4 regions of the Shewanella sp. JNE2 genome follow, and region 3 is predicted to be linked to each of the others. Evidence: predicted binding sites of a transcription regulator. Region 3 holds the regulator's gene; each other region holds the start of a gene.

Region 1 (8,093 bases), 500 kb from region 3:
GCGGTGTGGCACTGCTGATCGCTTTTTCAATATCTTTTGGTGTTGACTCCACTTTGACTAATTCGAGCTGGCGCAGATAGACACTGTGCGTTGCGCTGTCATACCAAGGCTTGGCTTCGAAAGTTGTTGTGAGTTTGGCACTTAATGGAAAGATCGGATTCTTAATTGATACTTGAGTCGCGGCACTTACGCTCATAGTGTCAGGTTTTGCTCCTAGCTTGACACTGATGTCGTTAATGCGCACTTCTGCGCCAACGAATTGATTGCCTTGTTTAATCTCAAAATGGATCTCTTTACTGAGGTACTGCTCCATTTCGTGCTCGCTGATACTGTACTGCGAGACGCAGCCGCCAAGCAGTACAGTCAGTCCCAAGCAAATCGTGCGGGAAAGTTTTTTCATTAACCAGTGTTTCTCATTCCCGCTGCCACACCTGCAATAGTCAGCATTAGCGCTAGCTGCACATGTTCAGACGCGGGAGTTTCTGTTGTTTCCTTACGTGTCCGCGCTAATAGCTCGGTTTGTAAGAAGTTTAATGGATCGATATACGGATTTCGCAGTTTTACTGACTCGCGATTCCATGGCGTATGCGCCATTAAGCTATCTGATTTTGTCAGTTCAAGCACGACTTTAATGCCCAGATCTAAGCGTTGGCGCAAGGTTTCGCCTAAATGATGCAAGTCTTTCGGTACTAAACAGGTTTCATAGTAGCGGGCTAAATTAGGTTCCGCCTTGGCGTAGACCATTTCTAGCATTGAAATGCGAGTGCTGAAGAAGGGCCATTCCCGCTCCATATCTTGCAGTAAACCCATTTCACCGCGTTCACTGGCGGCTTGAAGTGCTTCACCGGCGCCAAGCCATGCAGGTAACATCAAGCGGTTTTGCGACCAAGCAAAAATCCACGGAATGGCCCGTAGGCTTTCAATCCCACCATCGACACGACGTTTAGCTGGGCGGCTGCCAAGTGGCAGTTTTCCTAATTCCACTTCTGGCGTTGCGGCGCGGAAATAAGCCACGAAATCCGGTTCATCTCGCACTATACCACGGTATGCACCCACGGATTCTTCAGCGATGCGTTGCATGCAATTGCGCCATTCTTGTTTAGGCTCTGGCGGTGGTAGCAGGGTTGCTTCCAATACGGCAGAGGTATACAAGGCTAAGCTTTGAACCGCGAGTTTTGGCAAGCCAAACTTGAAGCGGATCATTTCGCCCTGCTCAGTGACACGAATACGGCCATCTACCGACCCCGGAGGTTGGGATAGAATCGCTTTGTGTGCTGGACCACCCCCGCGACCAATGCTGCCGCCACGGCCATGGAATAGTGTGAGCTTGACGCCCGCTTGTTTACAAACCGCGACCAATTGTTCTTGGGCACGATACTGAGCCCAAGCTGCCGCCATGACGCCAGCATCTTTGGCTGAGTCAGAGTAACCAATCATGACCTCTTGCATGCCTTTTGTGTAACCACGATACCAGTCGATATCGAGCAAATCAGTAATACATGCCGCAGCATTGTTTAAGTCGCTTAAGGTTTCAAATAGCGGTACCACGCGCATTGGGTGCGAACAGCCCGTTTCTTTGAGTAACAGTAAAACCGTTAAGACATCTGATGGTTTACCCGCCATCGAAATCACATAGGATCCGAGTGCTTTGGCCGGATGTTTAGCAATCAAACGACAGGTATTAAGCACTTCGGCCACATCGGCTGACGGCTGCCAGTTACTTGGGATCAGTGGACGACGGTTGCTGAGTTCGCGTAATAAGAAGGCTTGCTTCTCGGTTTCATCCCAATGATTGAAATCACCCATGCCGAGGTAACGAGTTAACTCGGCGAGCACATCGCTATGACGGCTAGCGTCTTGGCGAATGTCGAGTCTGAGCATGTGAATGCCAAAGCAAGCGAGGCGACGGAGAATATCGAGCAATAAACCGTTGGCGATTAAGCGCATGCCACAGTCGGTTAAACTCTTATAAAGCATTTCTAACGGTACTTTGAGATCGCTTTCTTGCCAGATCAGGCTCGACTTATCGACTTCAGGATTGTGGCCTTCGATGCGTGCATTTAAATAATCTATGGTATCGCGCAGCCTTTGACGAAGTGAGCGTAATACATGGCGATAGGGCTCGCAGTTATTGTTGGTATAAGCCTTTAACTCATCATTGGCTTCTTCCATCGACAGTTCACCGACCAGCAGCACGATATCTTTTAAGAATAGTCTGGCGGCGGCATGGCGGTTACGATCGAGCACCTCTTGGGTGACTTTTGCGGTAACAAAGGGGTTGCCGTCGCGATCGCCGCCCATCCAGCTTGAAAAGCGCACTGGTGCGATATCAATCGGTAATTGCTGCCCTGTACGTTGCTGCACTTGGTCGTTAAGTTGTCTTAAGAAGTCAGGCACCGCATGCCAGAGTGACTCTTCAATGGTGGATAATCCCCAGCGGGCTTCATCCACAGGTGTTGGGCGCTCACGGCGGATCTCATTGGTGTGCCATATTTGCGCGATTAATTGGCGCAGGCGCAGATTGATCTGTTGACGTTCCCTATCCGACAGTTGGTCGTTTTCTTGCTCTGTTAGGCAGTCGACGATGGCTGCATACTTTTGGATCAGGGTGCGACGGGATATTTCAGTGGGGTGCGCTGTTAGTACTAGATCAATATCCAGTGTTTTTAGACAGTCGAGCATCTTTGTTTGATCAATCCGACCATTGAGCATACGACCTAGGAGTTGTTCTACTGGATCAGGTACGCAGACAAGCTCGTCACAATTGCGACTAATAGTATGAAATTGTTCAGATAAATTGGCTAAGTTAAGGAACTGATTGAATGCCTTTGCAAAAGGGACTAATTCTTCGTCTGGCAGTGCCGTGAGTAACTCGAGCATTTGCTCTCTGGCGGCTTGATCGCCTCTGCGTGAGTCTTTGGCAAGCTTACGGATCTGTTCAACTTTCTCAAGAAAAGAGTCCCCAAGATGGGTTCGCATAGTATCGCCAAGGATTTGGCCTAACATACTCACGTTCGATCTTAATGACGCATACATATCTGTCATATTGTCTGCCGCGTTTACTGACATAGTTACTCCGAATAGAAAAACATAAAAATCCGCTGTGCATTTAGCCCGTTAGCACAATACCTATCACTTGGGGCTATGGTCAACAGCAGAACTTATAACTTATACGACTGGCTTATCTGATATACAACCGATCACGATATTCGATGAAGAATATTCAATAGAAATGCGAAGTCACGCAATATTTTGTGATGATTAGCGTAAGTGAATATGAAGTGCATCATTTTGTGCTTTGCAAGCATGTATCTTAGCTGTTAATAAAAAGGACTGGTTTCGGTGCAAATTAGACCTAGATAACTGAGTTATTAACGAGTTAGCTGAATGAGGAACTTACCGATGAAATCCACTGCAGAGTAAGGAATATGAAAATAAATTAAAAATATATATTCACATATATTGCATAAGTAGATCTTTGTGGTAGTCTAGCCATCAGTTGAGATGAGTCACCCCCTGTGACCTGTAGAGTGAATATCATGATGCACAGTATTAGCCTGACAGTGAATAAAATAACAACCTATTACGATTTCCTGCGACGATAGTCTTGTCATCATAGATGTACGCGGTTGCGTGTACGCTATTCATCTATTCTTTAAGTTTCTTTGATTCGGTTAATAAGACAAAACACATGAAAAATATTGCCATTATTGGTGCCAGTGGTTACACAGGCGCGCAACTGACCGCTTTAATCCATGCAGAAGCAGAGCTGACGATTCAGGGGTTGTATGTTTCTGAAAACAGTTTAGATAAAGGTAAACCTTTAGCGGATTTGTATCCTATTTATAGCCATATCGCATTAACGCTGTCGCCATTTTCCGATGAAGCTAAGGCAAAAATCGTTGCTGAAGCAGATGCCGTGGTCTTAGCGACTGAGCATTCAGTAAGCTTGCATTTAGCGGCTTGGTTTTATGCACAAGGTTTGGCGGTATTCGATTTAAGCGGTGCTTATCGTTTCAGCGATGTGGCGCAATACCCTAAGTGGTATGGCTTTGAGCATGAATATCCTGAAGTTTTAGCCAAAGCCGTATACGGCCTTGCCGAATGGAATGCCAAAGAAATCGCTGCGACTAAGATGATTGCCGTACCAGGTTGTTACCCGACTGCATCGTTGACAGCGTTAAAACCATTGGCGAGTTTACTGACATCGGCTTATCCGGTGATCAATGCGGTGAGTGGCGTAACAGGTGCGGGCCGTAAAGCGCAGTTACACACCAGTTTTTGTGAAGTGAGCCTGACACCTTACGGCGTATTAGGCCACAGACATCAACCCGAGATCGCCACTCAGCTTGGCCAAGAAGTGATATTTACACCGCACCTTGGTAACTTTAAGCGTGGCATTTTAGCGACCATTACCGTACAGCTAAAACCGGGCACAACGACTGCCGATGTGGCAGCGGCCTATAGCGTGTATGACAAGGCGCCATTGGTCACCGTGAAGCACAATCAGTTCCCGAAAGTGGATGACGTGGTGCTGACACCTAACTGCCACTTAGGTTGGAAGTTTGATGAGAATAGCGGTTACTTAGTAGTGGCCAGTGCCATCGATAACTTGATGAAAGGTGCTGCCAGCCAAGCGCTGCAATGCATAAAGATTCATTTTAACCTTTAATTGTTCATCCTTATTTAAGAGAGTCGTCAAGATGTCTACAAACAACTCAGTATTAGTGCTTAAAGTGGGCGGCGCGCTGCTGCAATGTGAAATGGGGATGGCGCGATTGATGGATACGGCTGCGGCTATGTTAGCCAATGGTCAGCAAGTGTTGATGGTACATGGCGGCGGCTGTCTGGTGGATGAGCAGTTAGCAGCAAACGGTATGGAGACCGTCAAGTTAGAAGGTTTACGGGTGACTCCGCCCGAGCAAATGCCGATTATTGCCGGCGCACTTGCGGGCACTTCGAACAAAATCCTTCAAGGCGCAGCGACTAAGGCTGGCATTGTGAGTGTGGGCATGAGCCTTGCCGATGGCAATACTGTTTCGGCTAAGATTAAAGATGAGCGTTTAGGCCTTGTTGGCGAAGTCACGCCAAAGGATGGCACTTATCTTAAGTTTATCCTTGAGCAAGGTTGGATGCCGATTTGTAGCTCTATCGCCATGATGGACGATGGTCAAATGCTTAACGTCAATGCTGACCAAGCGGCGATGGCATTAGCCAAGTTAGTCGGCGGCAAGTTAGTGCTACTGTCGGATGTTTCTGGGGTGCTCGATGGTAAAGGCCAGCTCATCCACAGTTTAAATGGCAAGCAGATAGCAGACCTTGTTAAGCAAGGTGTGATCGAAAAAGGAATGAAGGTCAAAGTTGAAGCTGCGCTCGAAGTCGCGCAGTGGATGGGGCAGGCGGTACAAGTTGCCTCGTGGCGTGATGCAAGCCAATTAATCGCATTAGCAAAAGGTGAAGCCGTAGGAACACAAATCCAACCATAAGTGGAGTAGGTTATGAAGCATTTACTATCGATAAAAGACTTAACCCAGCAGCAGTTACAGGATCTCATTGCCTTGGCAAAAACGATCAAAGCCAATCCGGCAGAGTATCGTCATGCGCTGGATGGCAAGAGTGTGGTGATGTTATTTGAAAAGCCCTCGCTCAGAACCCGCGTTAGCTTTGATATCGGTATTAATAAGCTCGGTGGCCACTGTTTATACCTAGACCAGCAAAATGGTGAGCTGGGGAAACGGGAATCGGTTGCTGACTTTGCTGCTAACCTGTCCTGCTGGGCCGACGCAATTGTGGTGAGAACCTATTCACACACCACTATCGAACAATTAGCCGAGTTCGGCTCAGTGCCTGTGATCAATGCGCTGTCAGATCTTTATCATCCTTGCCAAGCCTTAGCTGACTTTTTAACTCTGGCAGAGCAGTTTGAGGATGTCAGCAAAGCTAAATTAGCTTATGTTGGTGATGGTAATAATGTCACTCACTCGCTGATGTATTGTGCGGCTATTCTCGGTGCCACCATGACAGTGATCTGCCCTGCGGGTCACTTTCCTGATGGCTACGTAGTGGCAGAAGTGCAAGAGCTCGCCAAACGATATGGCGGCAAGATAGTGCTGACCTCAGATATCGATGCGATTGAAGGCCACGATGCTATTTATACTGATACTTGGATTTCAATGGGCGATTCAACTCCATTAGCGGAGATTAAGGATAAGTTTGCACCTTATCAAGTCAACAAAGCCTTGATGGCGAAAGCGGGTGCTAACTTCTTTATGCATTGTTTGCCCGCCCACCGTGGTGTAGAAGTAACAGATGAAGTGATGGACGGTGCAGGATCCTTAATTCTGCAACAAGCCGAAAATCGGATGCATGCCCAAAATGCAGTACTGGTAACCTTATTTAGTTAAATTAACCCTGTTTAGCAGCCTGTTTTCTCCTTGAGAGAAACGAGTCATAGGAATTTAAGATGTCTATCGAGAACAAAAATACTGGCGTGAAAAAAGTGGTTTTAGCCTATTCAGGTGGTCTAGATACCTCGGCCATTATTCCTTGGTTAAAAGAAAACTACGATAACTGCGAAATCATTGCATTTTGCGCCGACGTCGGCCAAGGCGAAGAAGAGCTCGTTGGCTTGACTGAAAAAGCCTTAGCCTCTGGTGCATCAGAATGCCATATCGTCGATCTGAAAGAAGAATTTGTTAAAGACTATATCTACCCAACTATGGCAACGGGTGCGATTTACGAAGGCACTTATTTACTCGGTACGTCAATGGCGCGTCCTATTATTGCTAAAGCGCAGGTTGAAGTGGCCCGTAAAGTGGGCGCCGATGCCCTGTGCCACGGTTGTACTGGTAAGGGTAACGACCAAGTGCGTTTCGAAGGTTGCTTCGCCGCATTAGCACCTGATTTAAAAGTGATTGCCCCATGGCGTGAATGGACTATGCAGAGCCGTGAGGATCTGTTGGACTATTTAGCCGAGCGCAATATCAAGACGTCAGCATCAGCGACTAAAATCTATAGCCGTGATGCTAACGCCTTCCATATTTCCCATGAAGGCGGTGAGTTAGAAGATCCATGGAACGAGCCAAGTAAAGGTGTGTGGACACTGACTGCCGATCCAGAAGATGCGCCGAACCAACCAGAATACGTGTCACTCGAAGTCGAAAATGGTCGTGTGACTAAAGTAAACGGCGAAGCATTAACGCCATACGCTGCGCTGATGAAACTGAATGCCATTGCAGCACCCCACGGTGTGGGTCGTATCGATATTACCGAAAACCGTTTAGTGGGTATGAAGTCTCGTGGTTGTTACGAAACACCAGGCGGCACAGTAATGTTCGCGGCGCTGCGCGCGATTGAAGAGTTAGTACTGGATAAAACCAGCCGTACTTGGCGTGAGCAGGTTGGCGCACAAATGGCGCATCTAGTGTATGACGGACGTTGGTTCACCCCGCTGTGTAAGTCTCTGCTGGCAGCATCTGAGTCATTAGCCGAGTCTGTTAACGGTGAAGTCGTGGTTAAACTCTACAAAGGTCATGCGATTGCCGCTAAGAAGCGCTCGCCAAACAGTCTGTACTCTGAAGCGTTTGCGACCTTCGGTGAAGACCAAGTGTACGATCAAAAACACGCAGAAGGCTTTATCCGCCTGTACTCACTAGCGAGCCGCATCCGCGCGCTCAACGCTAAGTAATAGGCAGACAGAAAGGGCGCCTAGCGCCCTTTTTTATATCTTAAGTTTTAATGGCTTTAACGTATTAAAAGCAGTGACCGAGGGGATTGAGCATGGCTTTATGGGGTGGAAGATTTCAAGGCGAAACTAGCGCGCTATTTAAATTATTCAACGATTCGTTGCCTGTGGATTACCGTTTGTTTGAGCAAGATGTGGTCGGCTCTATTGCTTGGGCGGATGCGATTGCCAGCGTTGGTATTATCACCGCAACTGAATGCAGTGACTTAAAACAAGCGCTTAATGAGCTGCTAGTGGAAGTACAGGGCGATCCAGCGATTATTCTCACCTCGGGCGCCGAAGATATTCACAGCTTCGTCGAGTCAGCTTTGATTGCCAAAGTAGGCGATCTTGGTAAAAAACTGCACAC
Region 2 (8,093 bases), 1.1 Mb from region 3:
AGAATTCTACCGAATATTAAGTGACTATTACGTAGATAAAGGAGATTTTAAACAGGCATATGACTTTCTACTAAAACGTCATCAGGCTTCAGAATTCGCAAATGAAGCGATGAACAATACTCGTATATTGCAGTTCAAAGCACGCATCAATCAACAAGATTTACCGCAGGAAACTGCGCCTAACACGCAAAATCCTAACATCCTTGATGAACTCAATCTAGATTGGGCATATAGCACTCTTTTTTTACTTGCGATGACAATACTGGGCGGTGCTATTTGGTATTTTATTGATAAACAAAATAATCGCGCCCCAGCAACGGATAATGACAGCCAGTCATTATCCCCAATACAACAATTGGAATCGGCCCTAAACAGCGCAAAACAAGGCAACTATCCCCTGGCACTACTGCTCTTTAATGCCAGCCAGATCCGTCAAGTGGACCTGCCACCACTGCAAGATGAGCTACAACATAAATTACGTGAGCACGATAAACTCATCCGCTATTCCATGGATGAAATAGTAATTGTATTACCCCATACCTCAGCGATAGGGGCGCAGCGTGTTGTCAATCAGTTAACGGCAGCGATTCAACCTTGGCAGGGGTCGAATAGAGTTTATATTGGCATTGCCGCATTGCAGCAGTTTGACACTTTAGAATCTCTGATTAAGCGCGCTGGCATCAATCAATTAGGTAAGATTAAGATCAGTGAAAATAGTCAGGATAATCACTCTCCAGCTAAATAAGCTGCAATCTCATCAAGGAAATCGTCACCAAAACGGCTGAGTTTACGCTCGCCAACCCCGTTAACCGCGAGCATTTCACCCGCACTCGTTGGCATCATGGCCGCCATTTCTGCGAGTGTCGCATCGTTAAACACTAAATATGGCGGCACGTCCTGCTGTTCGGCAATGGTTCTTCGCAACAATTTTAGCCGCGCAAATAACTTACGGTCATAATTAAGCGGTGCTTTAGACTGACTCGCCTTACGTTTTGTGGTTGTTAACTGAATACGCGGTTCAGCAAGCATTAACGCCACTTCCCCTTTGAGCACAGGTCGTGCCGATGGGTTTAAGGTAATAGAGGAGCCACGAGTCACATCTTGGCTTGCTAATCCCAGATGAATGAGTTGACGGATCACACTCAGCCAATATTCATGGCTTTTATCTTTACCAATCCCCCAAGTCGTGAGTTTGTCATGCCCTCGATCGACTATCGGTGCGCCTTTCGAACCGCGTAACACTTCAATTAAGTGATTGATACCAAATCGCTGTCCTAGTCGATAAATACACGACAGCACCTTTTGCGCATCTTCGGTGCCGTTATAGCGCTTAGGCGGATCGAGGCAAATATCGCAGTTACCACAGGGCTCTAATGCACTTTCATCAAAGTAATGCAGCAGCACTTGGCGGCGACAGGTTTGCGCCTCAGCAAAGGCCGCCATGGTATTGAGTTTGTGGAATTCGACCTGTTGCTGCGGCCCCGGCTCGGACTGTTCAATCAAATGTCGCACTCGGCCAATATCGGCCGGATCAAATAGCATAAAAGCTTCAGCGTCGAGCCCATCACGCCCAGCTCGGCCCGTTTCCTGGTAATAGGCTTCGATGCTTTTCGGGATATCGTAATGCACCACAAAGCGCACGTTCGACTTATTGATCCCCATACCAAACGCCACGGTCGCAACGACGATATCAATTTGATCTTTAAGGAAACTGTCCTGTACTGCACCACGGTCTTCCTGCGTCATCCCCGCATGGTAAGCCTTGGCATTAAAACCTTGCAGGCATAAACGATCGGCCACCTCATCAACACGGCGACGGCTACTGCAATAAATAATCCCGCTGCTACCATTTTGTTGTAGTAGAAAATGTCGTAACTGGTTAGCGGCATTTAGTTTTTCGGCAACTGTATAGCGAATATTCGGCCTATCAAAACTCGATAATAGTCGGTAAGGCTCAATACCTAAACGCTCACAAATACTTTGGCGCGTTGCCTGATCTGCTGTTGCAGTCAGCGCCATCATAGGCACATAGGGGAAGAGTTGTTTTAACTGGCCTAGCGCCGCATATTCAGGGCGAAAATCATGGCCCCACTGACTAATACAGTGCGCCTCGTCGATGGCAAACATCGCCAGCTGCAGCGACTGCATACGCTCAATAAAATCAGCGGTTAATAAGCGCTCAGGTGACACATAAAGTAGTTTTAACTCACCGTGGCGTAGCTGCCTTAATACCTCGGCACTCTGCTCTCGCGGCAAAGAAGAATTCAGATAAGCCGCAGCAACACCGGTTTGCAATAAGCTATCGACTTGATCTTTCATCAAAGAAATCAATGGGGAGACGACAATAGTGATGCCATTCATCATCAAAGCGGGTAACTGATAACACAGGCTCTTACCGCCGCCCGTTGGCATGATCACTAAGCAATCTTGCCCGCCGCAGACACGTTCTATCACCTCCCGCTGACCGTCCCTAAAGTCACGGTAACCAAACACCTGTGCTAAGCGTTGCGAGAGCGGATCATCATGCGTGTCGAGTACGAGCTTTTCCATGGATCTTCTATGTCAAAAGTGAGGGGGCCTATTCTATACCCAAACGACCTCAAAATGCAGGATTCAGCGGGAATTTAAAGTACCTTAAAATCCGCCATGGCCTCATCAGAGTCACTTAGCCTGAGCACTTAGCATTAGTGGCACAGTTGCATTCGTAGTGAGGTTCACTGTAGATTAATTGCTCTAAGCCGCACTTTCCTAATCTAAGTGTTGATAACAAATCCAATTACGCCTAATACCGTCACTCAGTGACAAGGACCAGAAACCATGACAAGCCCAATCCAAGCCGAAATATTAAGCCGAGTGGCAGAAGTCTTTGATCAACATGTCCCTTTTCATAATCTGCTCGGGCTCGATATTAAACGCTACGATGTCGACGGTGTCGAAGTGGTCATCAATATGAAACCAGAACTTATTGGCAATATCCATCAACAGATCCTCCACGGCGGTGTCACAGCTACAGTACTGGATGTGGTCGGCGGACTCACCGCATTTGCAGGACTGGTCGCCAGCCGTGAAGATTGGACGATTGAAGAATTACAACAACGCCTCCAAACTTTAGGAACGATTGATATGCGCGTCGATTATCTGCGGCCGGGACGCGGTCTCACCTTCACGGGTACGGGCAGCGTCATTCGTGCGGGTAATCGAGTTTCAGTATGCCGCATGGAACTGCATAATGAGCAAGGTACGCATATCGCTTTTGGAACAGGGACTTATATGGTTGGTTAGGAGATTAACTCTAGATGTTTATTGCTGTCTTATGGTTCAAAACGGACTAAGGTAAACATCTTGATGATGACTTTAATCGTCCATTCAATCTCTGGCAGAGATATTCTGTAACGAAAAGAACGCGGCGATGCCCTTGAGTCAGCGGTCAGACACACCTACAATCGCCACCTTGTTGTTCTTCGAAGATGTCTCATGCCAGATCGTGAATACCGCAAAGGGATCCTACTTGCCGTCAGTGCTTACTGTATGTGGGGTTTTGCGCCTTTATATTTCAAATTACTCAACCATGTTTCCGCCACCGAAATTTTGCTTCATCGGGTGATTTGGTCATTCGTATTTATGCTGATCATTATGCAATTTATCGGCGGTTTTTCTCGTTTACGCTTACTGTTTAAACAGCCTAAGCAGCTTATCGTCCTCGTCATTACCTCCATCCTGATTGCGGGAAACTGGCTACTATTTATCTGGGCGGTAAATAACGACCACATGCTCGATGCCAGCCTAGGCTACTTCATCAACCCTCTACTTAACGTCTTGCTCGGTATGCTATTTCTAGGTGAGAGGCTGCGTAAATTACAATGGTTCGCGGTCGCACTCGCCAGTGCTGGCGTATTGATCCAGTTAATCTCTTTTGGCTCAATTCCCATCGTCTCACTGGCACTCGCTGGCACTTTTGGCTTTTATGCACTGCTGCGAAAAAAGGTCAATGTAGATGCCAAAGCAGGCTTATTAGTCGAAACCGCAGTGCTATTACCGGTTGCACTGGTTTATCTCGTCGCAACCTTAGACACGGCCACGGCGAGCATGCTGACTAACGATTGGCAATTGAATCTGATGTTAATGGCTGCGGGGATAGTTACCACGATTCCTTTGCTGTGTTTTGCAGGGGCAGCGGTACGTATTCCATTGTCTATGCTCGGCTTTTTCCAATATATAGGCCCGAGTATTATGTTTATCCTCGCGGTGAGTCTGTTCAATGAGCCCTTCGATGCCGAAAAAGGCGTGACCTTCGGTTTTATCTGGAGCGCGCTGTTAGTCTTCACCTTAGATATGGCCTATAAACGCAAACCAGCGTAAACATTATCACGCCAATAAACACAGTGGCAGAAGTGATGACTGATGATTACTTCTGTAACTGTGCTAAAAACTCACTCCCTTGTGGTACTGTCAGTAATAAACTGCAGCCTTTAGTCGTTGGCACTAACACTAACTGCGATTTATCTGTTATCGCCAAAAATGCTTTAGTCTTCCCCTGTAAGTTAAACCAACCTAATTGAAATCCAGGCATACCTATACCATTCGTTTTAAAGCTCGGTGTTAAATCTGCCTCTTGCTGCAAATCGACTATGCGCGCCTCGGCAGGTAATAAATCCGCGCGGGATAACTGCACTTTATAGAAAGGAACATCCAATGTGAGCTCTGTATCGGTTAACACTAATTCGGCGCTATTGGATTGATAAAAGACCCAAGAAAATCCGCCCATCATCACCAGCAATATGCCTAAACTCGCTGATTTTGCTATTTTAGGCATGTTTTTTAGCCACAACATCAGCAAGATACCTGCGATCCCGAGCAATAAGATGATAAAGCTGAAGATAGAAGTCTGGGTTAAAGGGGCGAGTTCAAAAAATTGAGGGCTCATTGGCAGCATCTCCCGTACAGTGAAGCCTTAATCTGCCAACAAAGACATATTATGTCAATAAAAATGCCAGCGCTAATATGAGTACTAGGCTGGCATTGATTGAATGTTGAATAACTTAGAGATCGAGTGCGAGAATTTTTGAGCGGCGTTGATAGTTATACAACTGCTTTTTCTTCTGCGGCAATGCATCAACATCTTCAATCACAAAGCCATGTTCTAAAAACCAGTGAATGCTGCGAGTCGTCAATGCAAACAAACGGGAATAACCACGGCTACGAGCCTGGCCAATAATATTCTTCAGCAGTAGGCTACCTCTGTCGGCATCACGATAATCAGGATGTACCACAAGACAAGCAAACTCCCCGGCATTATCCTCTTCAAAAGGGTAAAGCGCGGCACAGCCAATCACTAAGCCATCACGTTCAATCAGCATAAACTGTTCGATTTCAATCTCGAGCTGCTCACGGCTGCGACGCACCAGAATACCTTGCTCTTCCAATGGGCGAATAAGGTTCAATACGCCACCAATATCGGCGATAGAAGCACGGCGTAAACGCTCGGCACTCTCGGTCACTATTTGCGTGCCTATGCCTTCACGGGAAAACAATTCTTGCAGTAAGGCGCCATCTTCAAGATAACTCACTAAATGACAACGCGGCACGCCATTACGACAGGCATCAATACTCGCCTTCAAGAAGGCCATAGTGCCCACACAGGCAGAACCTTGTTCGGCCAGCTTGTTCATAATGTTTTGCGCATCATTTGGCATCAGCTCGGCAATCACATCGCCGTTACGATCGAGAATACCGTTCTGAGAGCTAAAACCTATCATCTTGTCGGCTTTAAGCTTAATCGCCACTTGAGTCGCGATTTCCTCAGCGGTGAGATTAAAACTTTCACCAGTAACCGAAGCCGCAATCGGCCCCATCAATACGATGCAGTGATTATCTAACTGACGTTTTAAGCCTTGCACATCGATACGACGCACTTTGCCACTCAAGCAAAAATCCACACCATTATCCACACCCAGTGGTTGAGCAATCACAAAGTTGCCACTCACTAAGTTAATTTGCGCACCTTGCATCGGCGTATTACTTAAACTCATGGATAAACGCGCGGTGATATCGAATTGCAGTGCACCCGCAACTTGCTTAATCACTTTGAGCGAATCTTCATCCGTGATACGCACACCTTCGTGGTAGGCAGGCGCAATACCGTTAGCGGCCAATGCAGCATCAATCTGCGGCCGAGCGCCATATACCAACACCACTTTAATCCCTAAACTGTGCAGCAGGGCGACATCATTTAAGATGGCGCGGAATTGATTTTGAGCCAAAGCTTCACCACCCAGCATGACCACAAAAGTTTTACCTCTGTGAGCATTAACATAGGGGGCAGAATGACGAAATCCATCAACCAGTTCAGTGGTACGCACGCGTTATTTACACCTCATTTTGTGCTGGCAGCATCACGATGACGCGCCAAGAGTGAATCGCTAATTTTCGCGTATGGTATTGCATTTTAATTCACATATAAAGAATTTATTCTCACTAAAATACAGTTTTAATGAATTAAAGTGCTTATAACCGCACTATTTTATATTTTCCGCGAGTATTCACAATTTTTTAACTTCACAGGAGATGATTCAGCAGCTTAAGTTTGCGAGGAAATAATCTCAACTTGATGACGAACCACTAAAAAAACGCAAAAAAAAGCCCCTTAAATAAGGGGCTTTTCTCGAAACACTAACCAAGGATTACTTGATTTTGGCTTCTTTGTAGATAACGTGCTGACGAATAACTGGATCAAATTTTTTGATTTCCATTTTTTCAGGCATGTTACGCTTGTTTTTTTCAGTTGTGTAGAAGTGACCAGTCTTAGCGCTTGAAACTAATTTGATCTTCTCACGATTACCTTTAGCTTTAGCCATGATCTATTATACCTTCTCGCCACGGGCACGAAGTTCAGCAACAACAACTTCAATACCTTTCTTATCGATCAGACGGATACCTTTAGTAGATACACGTAACTGTACGAAACGCTTTTCTTCTTCTAACCAAAAACGGTGGTTTTGTAGGTTAGGTAAAAAACGACGACGGGTCGCGTTTTTTGCGTGCGAACGGTTGTTACCAACCATCGGCTTCTTGCCAGTAACTTGGCATACTCTTGACATGTCAATCTTCTCCAAAAACAATTTTAACGCTCGAGCATTAATGTGCCTCGTATGGCCGTCGCCCGAGGCACAAAGAGGGCGCATTTTATACACGATCACAGAGTGAAGATCAAGTGTTAGATTAATTAATCCAGCCTCGTTCCGCAAAAGAAACTATCTCTCGATCACCTACAACCATATGATCCAATAAGGATACATCTATGGTTGCTAACGCATTTTTTAATCGCTCAGTTATTCGTCTGTCAGCCTGACTGGGCTCGGCAATACCAGACGGATGATTGTGACACACTATAACGGCAGCTGCCTTTTTTTCAAGCACTAAGCTCACCACTTCACGTGGATACACTGAGGCTGAGTCTATTGTGCCGCGGAATAATTCGACAAACTGAATCACTCTATGCTGGCTATCTAGCAGCAAAATTGCGAACACTTCATAGGAGCGGTCAGTTAATTGTCTCATTAAATAGTCCCGAGTTAAATCGGGATTTGTCAAAACCTGACCTCTTTGTAGATTTTCTTGTGCGACACGCCGCGCTAATTCAGCTGCAGCTTGAAGCTGAGCATATTTTACAGGCCCTACGCCAGGAAGTCGACACACCTGATTTTTAGGGGCGCAAAGTAGATTTCTTAATCCTCCAAACTCACTGATCAACGATCTAGCTAGATCGACAGCGTTAAGACCCGCTAAACCATTACGCAGCAATACGGCCAGTAACTCTGCATCCGATAAATAGGCAGCTCCTTTTTGTAGTAGTTTATCTCTAGGCCCCTCTCCCTCTGGCCAATCTTTGATGCCCATGTGACCTCCTTGTTACCTCACATATTTTCACTTTACTGAGTATGGACGAGATTTTTTGAACTGGGATAGTCACTAAAATTCACCGCGTTGTGGTATCGTTGGTGGCATTATTTCAATCTCGGATGATGTCTGTGAGTCTCACAAATAAAAACGTCCTGCTGGGCATTGGCGGCGGCATTGCCGCCTATAAAAGTGCC
Region 3 (8,093 bases):
TGATTAAATAGGATCATCGCTGGTGCAATCGAATTGACTTTCACTTCGGGGGCGAATTTAGCCGCAAAGGACAAAGTTAAATTATGTAGCGCCGCTTTACTGGCGGCATAAGCGATATGTTTAGCACTGCCCTTTTCGGCCACATAGTCGGTGATATGGATGATATCGCTGGCACCAATCTCCTCTTCTGCTCCCGCTTGCAACTGCGATGCTAACGCCAAATTCAATTGATAAGGTACGCTTACGTGCACCTGCATCATCCGCTGTATCACTTCACTGGCAGTAAAGGTTTGACTGCTATCCGCCAACCAATCCGAGGCGTTATGGATAATGGCGCGGATCTTTGGATACTGGCCCAATTGATCAATTAAGCCTTGTACCTGAACATTGTCGTAAAAGTCACATTGAATTAAAGTCGCGCCCAAAACCCGCAGCTTATCAATACTCGGATAATGGCTACGATAGGTGCCAATCACACTATGACCTTGGGCAAGAAGATGTTTGGCTAAGGCGTATCCGATACGCTTACCCACGCCTGTGATGATGATGGGAGATGTCATACTTATCCTTTTGAGTCGTTATTTGTCATGCTTTACCTTGTTCACTTAAAAATCAGCAATCAAGTTAAACTGATGAATAACCAAGATGTTACTGCAATCATTTGAATTTAACCTAACAAAAAGCCAAATGAGATGCTGATCTGTTCTACAATCGCTTCGATCTAAAACCCTTTATGCTGCGTATAGGGTAGAAGAAAACTGAGCCTTAAGTTCTCGAGCCGAGAACTTAGACCAAGTATTGTGATCACGTCATCAGAGGTAAACCCAATGGAACTGCGGATTTTTTACGATGGTAATTGTCCATTATGTAGCGCCGAAATGCGTCAACTGAAAGCACGCGATCCCAAGAACTTAATTGCGCTAGAGGATTTAAATGCACCCGACTTTAGCGAGCGTTTCAGCCATATCGATAAGGACCTTGCTAATACCATTCTCCATGGCGAAACCGCAACGGGCGAAGTGTTACTCGGGTTAGATGTCACTTGTAAAGCGTGGGCGCTCACATGCACACGCGCTTGGATCCAGCTATTACGTTTGCCTGTGATCAAACCCATTGCTGATTGGTGCTACCTCAGATTCGCAAAGCACAGATACCGCATCTCCTATTTACTGACGGGCAAAGCCCGCTGCGATGATAACTGCCAAATTCCCACTAAGCGCCGCTGATCGACTGAATTAGCTTGAGAAAGTGTAAAATGTAGGCATAAAAAAACGGAGCGCAATGGCTCCGTTATTCATTCGTCACAATCTAAAAAGATTATTTAACGAAATCAACGCCTAGTTTGATATCGCCTTTCAGCGTATCTAACATAGAATCACGGGCGTTAGCTTCAAATGCACTCACTTCACCGTAAGGCAGTACTTTTTCGATACCGTTTTTGCCTAATAGCACAGGTTGTGCGAAGAATTCAGCGTGTTCGCTGCCACCATCAACGTAGGCACATTCAACGACATTCGCTTCGCCTTGCAGACCACGAACCAGAGACATACCGAAACGGCAAGCCGCTTGGCCCATAGACAGAGTCGCGCTTCCGCCACCGGCTTTAGCTTCAACCACTTCAGTACCCGCGTTTTGAATGCGTTTAGTTAAAGAAGCGATTTCTTCATCGGAGAAAGTCACGCCTTCAACTTGAGACAGTAATGGCAGAATGGTCACACCGCTGTGGCCGCCGATCACGTTGATTTTAACGTCAGCAACGTTTAAGCCTTTTAATTCAGCGATGAAAGTTTCAGAACGGATAACGTCCAGAGTGGTCACACCGAATAGACGGTTCTTATCGTAAACACCTGCTTTTTTCATCACTTCAGCAGCGATAGCAACTGTCGTATTCACTGGGTTAGTAATGATACCAACAAGTGCTTTTGGACAAGTCGCAGCCACTTTTTCAATCAGATTGCGAACAATGCCCGCGTTGATATTGAACAGATCTGAACGATCCATACCAGGCTTACGTGCAACACCTGCAGAAATGAGTACAACGTCAGCGCCCACGAGGGCAGGCGTTGGATCTTCACCAGCAAAACCTTTGATCTCAACCGCAGTTGGAATATGGCTCAAGTCAACCGCAACACCCGGAGTCACCGGTGCGATATCGTATAGAGACAGTTTAGAACCCGCAGGCAATTGAGTTTTTAACAGTAGGGCAAGAGCCTGGCCGATACCACCAGCAGCACCAAGTACAGCAACTTTCATAGTTATCTCCGTTATTTCTCGGATATGTGTGACATGGATCTAGTTTCCGTTGGCGTCACATTACTGGAATGTCACAACAATTTCAATTATCCCTTAGTCGTGGGAGAAAAGAATTACGGAATAAAGTAGAACAATCACTCTATTCTATGCATTAAAGTGCGAAACATAAGCATAACCCCACTTAACAAGTGAATTTTTATTCAACCAATCTGGTTATTTGTTGACAATTTTTCTAAAAATATTCAAAATGGGCCTGTTTTTTTGAATAACGAATAATAACATTATGCAAACGACCAAGAATCAGGATGACCTTGTTAGAATTTTTAAGTCGATTTTAAAAGAAGAGCGCTTTGGCTCTCAAAGTGAAATCGTCGCCGCCTTGCAAGCAGAAGGCTTTGGCAACATCAACCAATCAAAAGTATCGCGGATGCTCAGCAAGTTCGGTGCTGTGCGGACTCGTAACGCTAAGCAAGAAATGGTGTATTGCTTACCAGCCGAGTTAGGTGTCCCCACTGCGGGAAGCCCCTTAAAGAATTTGGTACTCGATGTTGACCACAACCAAGCTATGATAGTTGTACGTACCAGTCCGGGTGCTGCACAGTTAATTGCTCGTTTATTGGATTCAATCGGTAAACCTGAAGGGATTTTGGGGACGATTGCTGGTGATGACACTATCTTTATTTGTCCATCGAGTATCCAAGATATCGCCGATACCTTAGAAACGATCAAATCTTTATTCAATTATGCAGAATAAAAAAACAGGTCAGTTCGCTGACCTGTTTTATTTTACCTGTGCATTTTTAAGTACATAACGGTGCAGTTATATGTCTACTGTCCCTATTACGTTACACATTCCAGCACAGTATCTAACTCACCATCGTCATATCAATAAGCCACACTGATGCGTTGGTTTGGGTGAGTGCCCTTTTCAGCCTCATCTAGCATGGCTTTGGCGTAATCAGTGACCGAAATACGGCTTTGACCATTGGCATCGGTAAAAAAACTGTCGCCACCAACACGATAGGGGCCCTCACTCTCTCCTGGGTAAATCTCAGCGGCAGGGCTAACAAATGTCCAATTGACCGTTGTATTGGCTTCTCTAAACACCTTTAATGCTTCAACCGCCGCTAATGCTTCGCTCTTGTAAGCTTCGGGAAAATCAGGGGTTGATACTAAAGTTACACCCGGTGCGACTTCTAAACTCCCTGCACCACCCACCCATAATAAACGCGGCACTTTGGCCTTAGGCAATATTGCTAATAAATGAGTGGCTGTTCCCGCCACTATTTCGTGGTTTTGTGCGGCACGGCCACCGATCGCGGCGATCACGACATCCTGATTGGTAAAGCTATCAGTAACAAGTGGCTGATTTAAATCCACGGTACGCACTGCCGCATTCGTTGTTGGTAATTTGCTTGGATCACGAACCAGTGCGGTGACTTCATGCCCTCGGCTTAGTGCTTCTTTTAAAATTGCACCACCAATCCAACCTGTTGCACCTAAAATTGCGATTTTCATTTTGTTACCTTATTCAGATGGTTTACATTGGATTCAGTTTACTTGGGATATTTCACGTGATAAATATCGATAAATGAGCAAGATTGTTTCAGATTGGGATACTAATATGGATAAGATTGCCGCAATACGCAGTTTTGTCGAGGTGGCAAACTGTGGAAGCTTTACTAAGGCCGCCCAACACCTCGACCTAAGTCGACTACAGGTTTCGCGTCATATTCAAGAAATTGAGCAATGGCTCAATTTACGCTTATTACACCGAACGACCCGTAGCGTAAGCCTAACGCTACAGGGGGAAGAGACCTTGCAGTATTGCCAGCGCTTGCTCAGTGAAGTTGCCGCAATGGAGAGCCGTGCACATAGTCATAATACTGAACTTGTTGGAAGCATCAGAATCGCAACCCCCATAGGGCTGGGGCAGCACAGCTTATTCGACGTGGTCGATCGCTTTATTAAACTTCATCCTAAGGTCAATATCCAACTGGCGATGTCGGACAGTTTTGCCCAATTGGTCGATGAACGGGTTGATGTGGCACTGCGATACACCGAACAGCCCGATGAGAATTTGATTGCGCGGCGTTTAATGATGATAGATGCAGTGGTTTGCGCTGCACCAACTTATCTTGCTAATACAAGCCCCTTAAACGAACCGATTGATTTACTAACACATAATTGCCTTGTCCACACGGCGCAGCACAGTTGGCATTTTCTAAAAGAAAAACAAAGTGAAGTCATCAAAGTCACTGGTAACCTCAAAGCCAACGATATGGGGGTATTGGTTAGCGCAGCACTGAGGGGGCACGGCATTGTACGTCTCCCCTGTGACTTGGCCAATCAGTACCTTGCCAGTGGCCAACTTCAGGAAGTTTTACCCGACTTTACGGCTCCAGGCCAAACTCTATGGGCCGTCTATTTATCCCGAAGTTATCAGCAGATGTTAGTCAGAGCGTTTATCGATTTCACCGCTCAGCAATGGCAACTCGATATCAAGAAATGGACACCCGCCAATCTGATTTAAACATAAAAAACGCACTTAATGCTTGAGCATCAGTGCGTTTTATTCGTATTTGCTTAAATCGCGTGAGAAGGCTTATTCGTCAAACTGCAGCATAAAGTCTAATGCGGGCGCGAAGAAAGACGAGCCTGTCATCGCCTTAGTAAAGTGCATTAAGTGATCGTGGTTTCCCTCACCATCACCAAACATCATGCTATGCAGCATTTGTTCAAAATGATTCGGTGTACGACAGTTAGAAATAAACATTAAACCTTGCTGCTTGAGCGAGCCATAGGGCATGCTTTGACGCAGAATTTCCATGGACTGACCATCGTTATATTTAAGATTCACACGTTTGATATGACTCGTTAGCGGCTTGTCTTCCGATTCATATTCAATATTATCTTGCTTAGTACGCCCGATAATATCTTCTTGTTTTTTAACCGGTAATCGATTCCATTTACTCAGATTATGGGCATATTTTTGCACATGAATATAGCTGCCGCCCTTAAACTCAAGATCTTCATCTCCTACAAGTGCCACTTCCTGACGGTGACGACCTTTGGGATTTTCAGTACCGTCAACAAACCCTGTCAAATCGCGGCTATCCATAAATCTAAAACCGCGTTCTTCTTCGACTAATTCCACTAAATCTTCAAACATTTGACTAATTTCGTTGGCAACCAAATGCAAAATATCGTAACGGTCACAGCGAATATGCACGAATAAATCGTATTCGATTGCAGGCGCTTCACGGCTTCCAACTTGCATCGCAGGAAAAGGTTTGAGCATTGCTGGACGCGAATCTGGATATAGGCTATCCCAATAGTTAGCGCCAATAGCCACAAAGCCATTGAATGCACTATCGGAATACTGATCTGTCAGCTCATAAATATACTGCGCGACGTTGGCAATACAGGGACGTAATTGAGACTCAACATTATCATTCGCAGTAAACATCAAATAAATACTATGTAAGTTCCCCTCTGCACACACACCCAACTGTTCACGTGGCATATTTTGGATATCCATCTGGTTATGACCCTTTTTATAAATTCATTTTCGGCAATATTATCCGCAACTTTACCCAAAAATGACATTAAGTAACGCACAGTTTGCTCTGATCTGTTTATGATAATGCCAATAGCGGAGCATTATCCCCCAAGACCCTTAAACATAAAAATTGACGAGACCATTAAAGTCTCGCCAATCAGTTTAATCGAATCAATGAAGTCAGGTTCACTCAGTGTTGAGTTTACCTTAGCATTTATATTAGTGTTAATAGCCTGCGGCGTGACCATCCTTGCGACTCTCAGATGCCGCACGATATACACCCGTTTCGGCATTAAATCCAATGGCTTGATAGCCGCCAAAATCACCAAGACTATCACGCAACACATGGCCTTTCTTAATTAACTCACGGCGGGTTTCTACCGGGAAACCTGATTCCAGACTGACATAACCACCATCATGCATGACTTCACCCGTTGGCTCAGTGGAGCCAGAATGTAAAATTCTGGGAGCATCGCCCGCTTCTTGCAAGTTCATTTTAAAATCAATGAGATTGACTAATATTTGAGCATGCATTTGTGGCTGGGTTGCGCCGCCCATCACACCAAAACTCAGCCAAGGCTTCCCATCTTTAGTCACAAAAGCGGGAATAATGGTTTGGAATGGCCTCTTACCAGGGGCGTATGAATTAAAACGCCCCTCTGTTAAATCAAACATTTGCCCACGATCCTGCAATACAAAACCAAGATCTGGTGGTGTCATCCCAGAGCCCATACCACGGTAATTACTCTGAATGAGTGACACCATATTGCCATCTTTGTCGGCGGTAGTTAGATAAACCGTATCACCATGTTGTAATGCTGGATTTCCAGCATCAACGCTTTTAGCGGCTTTATTAGGATTGATTAACTTAGCGCGATCATAGTTATATTTCTGTGAGATAAGCTCTGTAACGGGGACTTTGTTAAAAGCCATATCTGCATAAAACTTCGCCCTGTCGGCAAAGGCGAGTTTTTTAGCCTCAACAAATAAATGTACGTATTCAGAACTATTAAAGCCCATAGCAGCAACATTAAAGGGCTCCATCGTTTTAAGGATTTGCAGCGCAGCAATACCCTGTCCATTGGGCGGCAATTCCCACACATCGTAACCTCGGTAATTGACCGAAACTGGATCAACCCATTCACTCGTATGACTCGCTAAATCATCATAACTTAAATAGCCACCTTGAGATTTCATATACTTATCTATACTTTTAGCGATATCCCCTTTATAAAAAGCATCGCGCCCATCCTTGGCAATTTTTTCATAAGTATTAGCAAGCGCAGGATTTTTAAAGATTTCCCCTACGGCTGGCATTTTGCCATTTGGCATATAGGTTTCTTTAAAACCGGGGAATTGAGCGAGCTTTTTACCGCTGCCCTCAAGGTAATAGGCAATCAACTCGGAGACAGGGAAACCTTCGCGGGCATAACGAATCGCTGGCGCTAAGTTATCGGCCATTGGTAACTTGCCGAACTTACCGTGCAGTTCGAACCATCCATCCACCGCGCCGGGAACGGATACGGGTAGCGGCCCCAAAGGAGGCAAGTAATCTAATCCGAGGGATTTTAGCTTCTCTAGCGTTAAGGATTTGGGGCTGCGACCAGAGGCATTAAGACCATAGAGACGTTTATCTTTCGCACTCCACACAATTGCAAATAAATCACCACCTACACCGGAACCTGTCGGTTCAACTAACCCTAGCATCGCATTGGCGGCAATAGCCGCATCAACAGCACTACCGCCTTGTTTAAGAATATCGATCGCAACCTGTGTCGCTAAGGGTTGGCTTGTGGCTGCCATTCCTTGGGTAGCATACACTTCTGAACGAGTTGCAAAAGCTTTACCTGTGATCCTGTCCATAGCCATCACTCCTGATGAAGATACCGCAGTTGCAACTATGATGAGGGTACAAATTGAATTTATTATTTTTAGCATAAGTCCTCCGAAACCGGAGGTTTAAAGTAACAAGGATGGTTGAAAATATCATCATCCAATACTGCGTAGACCCAAGTTAAACGTAAGCAAAAATGTCTTACTTTCATTGGCTATGTGGTATCAGCATCCAATAAATACTCATTGCTTAAATTGGGTTCCCACATTTTAAATATGCTTAAGATTCGAATAGCACTAATGAATGCGGTTCTGTCGTCAACCCTACTTTTTGGCCAATGGTAAGTTGCATCATTTGGCTACGAACCTCCACATAATAGGCATGGGACGCTTCTTCAACCTTCACCCAATAATGGCAAAAAGTGCCTAAGAAACGTCGCTCCGT
Region 4 (8,093 bases), 550 kb from region 3:
GTAGCCGCAGACGCGAACTCAAATGGGGGGATTATTTTGAGCTTGCGCAAATGCTCAAGCAGGCTGGTAAAGAAGTGGTGATTTCAACACTGGCATTAATTGAAGCGTCATCGGAATATACCGAGCTTAAGCGTCAAGTCGATAATGGCGAATTTATGATAGAAGCTAATGACATGGCTGCAGTCTACCTCGCCAAAGAACACAAATTACCCTTTGTCTGCGGTGCGAGTATCAACAACTATAACCGAGCTAGCCTAGATATTTTACATGGCTTTGGTATGCAACGATTTGTGATGCCTGTGGAATTATCTAAAGCTTGGCTACAACAAGTCATACAGAATAAACCCACTTTTGAGGTAGAAGTTTTTGGCCATGGCTATTTACCTCTGGCTCATTCAGCGCGCTGTTTTACTGCAAGACACAAACAACTCACTAAAGACAGTTGTGAAACAATTTGCCGCCAATATAGCAAGGGGCTGCTCGCTCAAACCCAAGAGATGCAGCCGCTATTAAGGCTTAATGGTATTCAAACCCAATCTGCAGCTTGTTTAGATTTAAGCAGTGAAATCGCAGCAATGAATACAATGGGAGTGGATGTATTTAGAGTCTCACCTAGCGGTACAGAATCGATCGTGCGAGCCGAAAGTTTAATCGAAGCCCTTAACATGCCTGAAATGGTACTCAATGCTCCTATAAAGGGTGAGCAATGTGATGGTTATTGGTTTGGTGAAGCTGGCCTGACTATTCATCACGCAACCTAGTAACTGACGCCAACTAAGTCAGCCTCAATAATCAACCTTTGGGTTATAGGTTAGTTGACTTAAAAGCAGTACCGTCATCCAACACAATAAACTACCAAGCCCTATCCATTCTAGTAGCGCTGGCCACCATGGTGTGGGTCTTGGAAGTTGTTGCACCATTTCTTGATAGAAAGGCCTATCGCCTTCTGTTAAGCCCAATTCCAATTGCGGCGCGTACAAAAACATCATCATGCTACAGAGCACTATCAAGGCTAATAACCAAGTCCAACGTCCGAATGCAGAACGGCCAACACTGGCCAAGATTAAATAGAATATTGCACTTAGGCTGCCAAAATAAAAAAACCATTTCAGCCCTAAAATATGTAAATGGTATACATTAACGGGGAATAAACCGACCCAAGCTAACGCAAAGAAGGTTAGGGCTAAACAGATAAAAAAAGGATATCCCCAACATGAAGTGACATTCTGTAATGAAGACAAACAATAAAAAACGATACTTAAACTGCCGAAGAATAATCCACCATTTAGGATAACTGCGAAGGGAGAATGTCCATATGTCCCTAATTCACTTAAAGTATGATTGAGAAAGTTGAAATACTGCTCATTTGAAGAATGAAAACCCAGTACCGACACAATAATCCCGAGCAATAACACAAAGATACCAAGAAAACCAAATTTAGTGGCAAGTGCAGCACTCTTTTTCATTTGACGCTTCTTATCGTAACAGTCATAAGTAAATTAGCGAATAGGAATAACATTAACTTACATGGAAATAGAAAGATTTAAAGCGGCACACATCCGCTTTATGATAATTTTTTACTTTCTCCATAATTTTTGATTTTTTAGTCATCCTTAAGCAGAACAATAGCTTCCCAGAAAAACCAATAAAACGATTGAGCATGCCACTACACTGCGCATAAAAATGTAATCTCGCTCAACAGTAACGTCATATCAAGGTTAAAACGGGCCACGCCTGCGGCTGGTCATGCTATTTTTCTATTCCCCTCCAGCCAGCTGACAATAACGACTAAAAAATCGCCAGGGGCTGCATTTCATGTCCTGAACATGATATTTTTTACTCGATCCTGAACAGATCACATAATCGGCGACACGATAATACGCTTATAAAAAGTGCATGAACAATAACGAGCTAACCAATTGATTAATTTAATATAGCATAGTGATAGCTTGATAAAAATGACTATAGACTAAAGTGGAGTACGTAAAAAATAACTATGCTGTTTTGCTGCTTATATCAAACTAACCAGCGAATCGTTTTACATAGGAAGGCGAAGCGAGTAATCTTCCCCCTTCTCGTTTTTGAGTTGAATGAAAATGCACCTTAACTGGCATTAAAAACAGTTTGGACTGCGGCTTATTCAAATTTATTTTGTGCGACTCGTACTTTAAGGTGTACACCATTGGCTACTGAACATAAAAACCGCAATATGAAGACGATACTCACCTTTATCGTCCCTTCGCTGATAGGTCTGCTGCTGTTTATGACCCCACTCAGCTACAACGATGCGATCACTATCCCTATCGCTATTATATCTAAAGCATTACAAAGTGCATTGAGTGAAGTACTCACTTTAATAGTGACTATTATTGTCGTGGCAATGGCTTTGGCCTCATTGCTCACAAAAATAGTTCAACCTAAGTTTGTCTTTAATAACCATTTTCTCAATGGGCTACTCAATATTAGCCCTTTATGGCTAACCACTCGTATTGTGGGTGCCGTGTTTATCGTACTCACTTACGGTGTTATTGGCCCTGAAGTAATTAACTCATCAAGCACTGGTGCGCTGGTTTTAAATGACCTGCTGCCAGTGTTATTTTGCGTATTTATATTTGCAGGAATGTTGTTACCGCTACTACTCAACTTTGGTCTGCTCGAACTTTTTGGCACGCTATTAACTAAGATTATGCGCCCCGTATTCAATCTACCGGGTCGCAGTGCTATCGACTGTATGGCTTCGTGGTTAGGTGATGGTAGCGTGGGGATTCTACTCACCAGCAAGCAATACGAAGCACGCTTTTATACCCAGAGAGAAGCCGCGGTTATTGGAACCACTTTCTCCGCAGTATCAATCACCTTCAGCTTAGTGGTGATCTCACAAGTGAAGTTAGAGCATATGTTTGTGCCCTTTTACTTAACCGTGTGCTTAGCGGGTTTTGCCGCCGCAGTGATTGTGCCAAAGTTACCGCCTCTTTCGTGGAAAAAAGATCATTACATCGACGATACCCCCCGTAAACCCGATGATGAAATTATTCCAACGGGGCACAGTGCTTTTTCTTGGGGCTTTGATAAAGCTTTAGAAAAAGCCGCCAGTACAGGAGGAATTAAAACCGTCTTACATGAGGGTATTAAAAACGTTGTTGATATGGTGTTTGGCATTATCCCCGTGGTAATGGCAATCGGTACTCTGGCACTGATTATCGCCGAACATACGCCCATCTTTAACTATTTAGGTATGCCATTTATTCCATTACTTGAATTACTGCATATTCCTGAAGCGACTGAAGCCTCTAAAACTATCGTTGTTGGCTTTGCCGATATGTTTATTCCTTCTATCCTCGCAAGCTCAATTGAGTCGGATATGACTCGCTTTGTGATTGCGGCGTTATCTGTGACTCAGTTGATTTATATGAGTGAAGTGGGCGCACTGCTGATCGGCAGTAAAATTCCGGTAAACTTTATTGAGCTATTCGTAGTGTTTATCCTGCGTACCTTAGTGACGCTGCCAGTGATTGCGGGTGTTGCTCACTTGCTGTTCTAAGCGCAACATCACCTTTGAAATATCAAGGGGAGTCAGGTTAACTGACTCCCCTTTTTTGTACTCACTCATACACGAACTGACAGTTTTGATTATATAGTGTGACTAAAGCGTACAAACGCCACTCGTAACCACACAACTCAGTTTTGGACAGAAGTACTTTAAGAATTTCTGGATAGCACTGCTGAGGATCAAACTTGGTCATTTAATTCTTTAAGTGCTGGCTTATGATGAGCCATGGCATTCGCTCACCGACACGCAGCGAGTCCATCCGTGGATGCTCGACCGCCCCGTCCATGGGGCGGACGGTCGTCTCGCCAATCACCATGGCTCACCTGTTTAACATCGGTGTAGCCTGTTTGTTTTAAAGTAGATATGCGACTTGTTTTGGGACAATAGCTTTTTAGCTAAACGAACAGCAGAAGTGTTAGTTAAGATTGGCATTGTTGTACCAGTGACCGTTGGCGGCATGGATGCCGCCGTCGAGCCTATAGGGATATATTTACGGCGAGTCACTGGGGAAACAGTGACAATTTATGTAGCACAACTGACGATAAAGTTATCTTGCTTTGGGGCAAAAGTGAGTTAACTCAACCTATCGGCTCTCATTGCATCCTGGCATCCTGATGTGAATCTTGACAAGTTAAGTCCAAGCTAATCCACCTTTTTGTCATCTGCATGTCACTTAAGCTTCATCATTCAGTCAAAGCACGTGACTACTCTCTAAGGCAGTCAACAGCCGCATAGGGTGAATATCAGATGACTGGAGCCAACTACAGAGGGCTTGAGCGCACTCTTAGCCACACACTCAACCATCCCCGCAACCGTCCCAGTAACTATTCCAACAACCCATCCACTATTAATACCGTCTCCTTCTCAACGCCAACCATTTCCAGCTTAATCAATGCAGCTAACAGCCACACTACAACAGTTAACGCCCTTTGGCTCTCGGATATCCATTTAGGCTGTAAAGATTGTAAGGCTGATTATCTACTTAGCTTGCTCACAACTGTGCGCTGCCAGCACTTGTATTTAGTGGGAGATATAGTCGATTTATGGGCGCTTAAACGTAAATTACATTGGCCAGATAGCCACAACAAAGTGCTGCAAAAAATCATCGAGTTGGCGCAAAACGGTACCCAAGTGATTTATCTACCAGGCAACCATGACGAACTGATAAAACCCTATGCCGAGCTTAGCCTTTGGAATATCAAAATTGCCCACCAACATATTCACCAAGGGATTGGTGGTCATAAACTATTGATGCTCCACGGTGATCAATTTGATTCCGATGTCTGTGTCGGTCGTTTTTATGCCATGTTGGGTGATAACTTATACGATTTATTGTTATTTCTAAATCGTCATCTTCACCGTCTACGTGAACGCTTTGGTTACCCCTATTGGTCACTGGCAAGTTACATCAAATCCAGAGTGGGTAAAGCTCAGGTTGCCATTAGCCGCTATCGCCAAGCCGTGATCAACTATGCCCAACACTTTGATGTTGATGGTGTTATCTGCGGCCATATACATCAACCCGAGCTATCAACTCACCCAAGATCGGTTAATAACAGTACGCCAGGTAAGCGTCAGATTATTTACGCTAACGACGGGGATTGGGTCGAAAACTGCAGCTTAATGACTGAAACCCTCACAGGTGAATTACAGCTTTGCCGCTGGAATGAACAAACGCTCAATCTCGATATTCTCAACAGTATCGCATTAGTTCAACAGCCGCCTGAAACGCCCAAAAGCAAACAACAAAAAACGGCTCTGCAACAGGTGCCAAACACAAATACTGGTGAAATTCGCCCAAGGGATGTTGCCTAACATTATGAATCAATTACATAACGCTATAAAACACAATAAACCAGTGCTAAACAGCAGCCTTAGCGATAACAACCAAACGGTGCCGCTGACTGCGTTTAAGGCAAATACCATGATTTTTACCGTCGATAACGTGGTTGAACATAATCTTCCCACGATCAATGGCAAGCCTTGGCTCGCTAAACCCGCCAAAGCCATGCTGCGTTATCTTCTTAATGAGAAAGAATGCAATGATATCGCTAATCAATTTGCCTACTTACAAGGTATCGACTTTGTTGAGCAAGTATTAGCAAGTTTCGATTTTAGCTTTACTGTCCCAGCCAATGAGATTGAAAACATCCCCTGCGAAGGACGAGTCATTATCTTCGCAAACCATCCGATAGGTTCACTCGATGCACTCGCACTGATTAAGTTAATCAGCGAAATTCGTCCCGATATTAAAGTCGTTGCCAACGAACTCCTGATGGCACTGGAGCCTTTACATTCCATTTTGCTCCCCGTACGCAATATGACAGGTGGCACACCAAAACAGCATTTAGAGAATATCCACCAGCATCTGCGTAATGAAGGTGCTGTGCTGATTTTCCCCTCGGGCGAAGTCTCGCGCCTGCGACCCAACGGGGTAAGAGATACCCAATGGCATTCGGGTTTTTTAAAAATGGCCATTTCCTGCAATGCGCCTTTATTGCCTATCTATCTTGATGCCAAAAATTCAGCCACCTTCTACGGCGCATCCATGATTTATAAACCGCTGGCGACACTACTATTAGTCAAAGAGATGTTCAAACAAGCCAAACGCAATATGCCTATCCGCATTGGTGAGCTTATTCCCAACGAAGCCGTGCGTTCGATGGATTTTCCGCTTAAAACCAAAATAAAACTGTTGAAGAATCATTTATATCGAATAGGTAAAGATAAAGAACCGCTGTTTATTACCCAGAGTGCTATCGCTCATCCTGAATCCAGAAGAGAGTTACAAAGCGCATTACAACACTGTGAGCTTTTGGGTGAAACTCAAGATAAGAAACAGATCTACCTCTACCAGCATCACGATAGCAATCCCATCATGAGGGAAATTGGTCGCTTACGAGAAATCGCCTTTCGTGCTGTGGGAGAAGGAACAGGTAAACGCCGTGATATCGATAAATACGACTCTTACTATCAGCATCTTGTCCTGTGGGATAAAGAACTATTCGAAATTGTTGGTGCCTATCGTTTTGCTAGTGGTGATAAGGTGTTAGCTCAATACGGCGATAACGCGCTTTATAGCCAATCCCTATTTCAATATGCGGACTGTTTTATGCCCTATGTCAAACAAGGCTTAGAACTCGGTCGCAGTTTTGTGCAGCCAAAATATTGGGGAAAACGTAGCTTAGACTACCTGTGGTTTGGCATTGGGGCGTTTCTGGCTAAACATCCTGAATATCGTTATTTATTTGGCCCTGTATCCATCAGTAATCAGCTTCCCGGCAGTGCACGGGAAATGCTTGTGCACTTTTACTCGAGAGAATTTGCTCCAACACAAGCGATGGCTGTTTCTATGTCACCCTTTGGGCTATCACAACAGCAAAAAGCACAATTAGATAACTTATATCATCATGATGATTACCAAAATAATTTCAAACAGCTTAAACAAATGCTGGCGAGCATGGGCGCCGCAGTTCCAACGCTTTACAAACAATATGGCGAACTCTGTCGGGCTGACGGGGTTAAATTCCTCGCTTTTGGTATTGATGCCGATTTTGGAGATTGTATTGATGGCCTAGTACTGGTCGATACCCATAAGCTAAAAGGTAAAAAATACCAACGCTACATTGGCGTGCATTTACCTGAAGCTGAGCGCATGTTTATCGCACCGGAAGATGACCACGATGATCAGGACTAGCTTAGCAAAGTACAACTTAATCTTAATGCTGCTAAAGGTTAAGACTTTGTAATAATGAGTTGGATAATTAAACATCACTCTGTTATAAGTATCTGTAATGCAGTGCATTAACAGGGGAAGTACCATGACGATCTTCATCGCCGATATTATGAGTACCCGAGTCGTCACAGTCGAAATGGACGATCGGCTCACTGTGGCAAAGGAAATATTCGATCAAGCAAGTTTCCATCATTTGCTGGTTGTTGATGAGTATCAATTAGAGGGTGTGCTATCTGAGCGAGATCTACTGCGAGCAATTAGTCCTAATCTTGGCAGTAGCGCCGAAACCATCAAAGATTTAGAGACCTTGCAAAAACGGGTGCATCAAGTGATGACCCGTGACCCGATAACAGTGGCTCCTCACATCAACTTGGACACAGCGACTCGCCTGTTACTGGATAACAATATTGGCTGCTTACCCGTACTAGAGAATGGGAACTTGGTCGGAATTGTCACTTGGAAGGATTTACTAAGAGCCTATTGTGAATGTCGTGCTCAAAATCAAAGCGAGTGCTAAACCTTGGCTGCACTCGCTTTTCGACAATAAGGCTTTTCTACAATCAGATAGTGATGTTCAGATAGTGACGTTCAGATAGTGACGTTAAATCGCCCATCCGCCCATATAAAACACAACTAAGCCTAAGGTAATGGCTAATACACCCACCTTTAACTTACGCCATTCACCACTGCAAATACGACCAATCACTAAAGTGACAAAGCCCAGCATAATGCCCGTCACAATATTGCAGCTTAAAATGATAAATACTGCGCAGGTCAATCCCGCCATAGCATCAACTTTATCGTTAA

Evidence for each region. The regulator ArgR, encoded in region 3, controls arginine synthesis, uptake and breakdown. The targets are predictions, from matches to a motif close to ANTGAATANNTATTCANT.
Region 1: argC (N-acetyl-gamma-glutamyl-phosphate reductase) is a predicted target of ArgR. The motif match lies at 3,441-3,458, and genes of this name have one in related genera.
Region 2: argA (amino-acid N-acetyltransferase) is a predicted target of ArgR. The motif match lies at 6,438-6,455, and genes of this name have one in related genera.
Region 4: MZ182_RS14740 (YjiH family protein) is a predicted target of ArgR. The motif match lies at 2,086-2,103, and genes of this name have one in related genera.

Annotation. Positions count from the first base shown of each region.
Region 1 is NZ_CP096169.1:4,343,576-4,351,668, reverse strand. Features, by position in the region: gene MZ182_RS19300 (DUF1439 domain-containing protein) at 1-400, opposite strand, end outside; gene ppc (phosphoenolpyruvate carboxylase) at 400-3,069, opposite strand; gene argC (N-acetyl-gamma-glutamyl-phosphate reductase) at 3,692-4,672, shown strand; gene argB (acetylglutamate kinase) at 4,704-5,486, shown strand; gene MZ182_RS19280 (ornithine carbamoyltransferase) at 5,499-6,404, shown strand; gene MZ182_RS19275 (argininosuccinate synthase) at 6,464-7,687, shown strand; gene argH (argininosuccinate lyase) at 7,780-8,093, shown strand, end outside.
Region 2 is NZ_CP096169.1:346,355-354,447, reverse strand. Features, by position in the region: gene MZ182_RS01710 (diguanylate cyclase domain-containing protein) at 1-745, shown strand, start outside; gene recQ (DNA helicase RecQ) at 727-2,550, opposite strand; gene MZ182_RS01700 (thioesterase family protein) at 2,818-3,282, shown strand; gene rarD (EamA family transporter RarD) at 3,475-4,359, shown strand; gene MZ182_RS01690 (PH domain-containing protein) at 4,406-4,924, opposite strand; gene argA (amino-acid N-acetyltransferase) at 5,040-6,359, opposite strand; gene rpmG (50S ribosomal protein L33) at 6,681-6,854, opposite strand; gene rpmB (50S ribosomal protein L28) at 6,861-7,097, opposite strand; gene radC (RadC family protein) at 7,219-7,896, opposite strand; gene coaBC (bifunctional phosphopantothenoylcysteine decarboxylase/phosphopantothenate--cysteine ligase CoaBC) at 8,019-8,093, shown strand, end outside.
Region 3 is NZ_CP096169.1:3,842,608-3,850,700, forward strand. Features, by position in the region: gene folM (dihydromonapterin reductase) at 1-560, opposite strand, end outside; gene MZ182_RS17135 (thiol-disulfide oxidoreductase DCC family protein) at 828-1,226, shown strand; gene mdh (malate dehydrogenase) at 1,318-2,253, opposite strand; gene argR (transcriptional regulator ArgR) at 2,537-3,007, shown strand; gene MZ182_RS17150 (NAD(P)-dependent oxidoreductase) at 3,139-3,771, opposite strand; gene MZ182_RS17155 (LysR family transcriptional regulator) at 3,878-4,786, shown strand; gene MZ182_RS17160 (Dyp-type peroxidase) at 4,859-5,794, opposite strand; gene ggt (gamma-glutamyltransferase) at 6,041-7,753, opposite strand; gene MZ182_RS17170 (ABC transporter ATP-binding protein) at 7,929-8,093, opposite strand, start outside.
Region 4 is NZ_CP096169.1:3,288,808-3,296,900, forward strand. Features, by position in the region: gene MZ182_RS14730 (U32 family peptidase) at 1-761, shown strand, start outside; gene MZ182_RS14735 (hypothetical protein) at 786-1,466, opposite strand; gene MZ182_RS14740 (YjiH family protein) at 2,183-3,541, shown strand; gene MZ182_RS14745 (hypothetical protein) at 3,963-4,127, shown strand; gene MZ182_RS14750 (UDP-2,3-diacylglucosamine diphosphatase) at 4,298-5,365, shown strand; gene MZ182_RS14755 (GNAT family N-acyltransferase) at 5,355-7,247, shown strand; gene MZ182_RS14760 (CBS domain-containing protein) at 7,372-7,803, shown strand; gene MZ182_RS14765 (NCS2 family permease) at 7,888-8,093, opposite strand, start outside.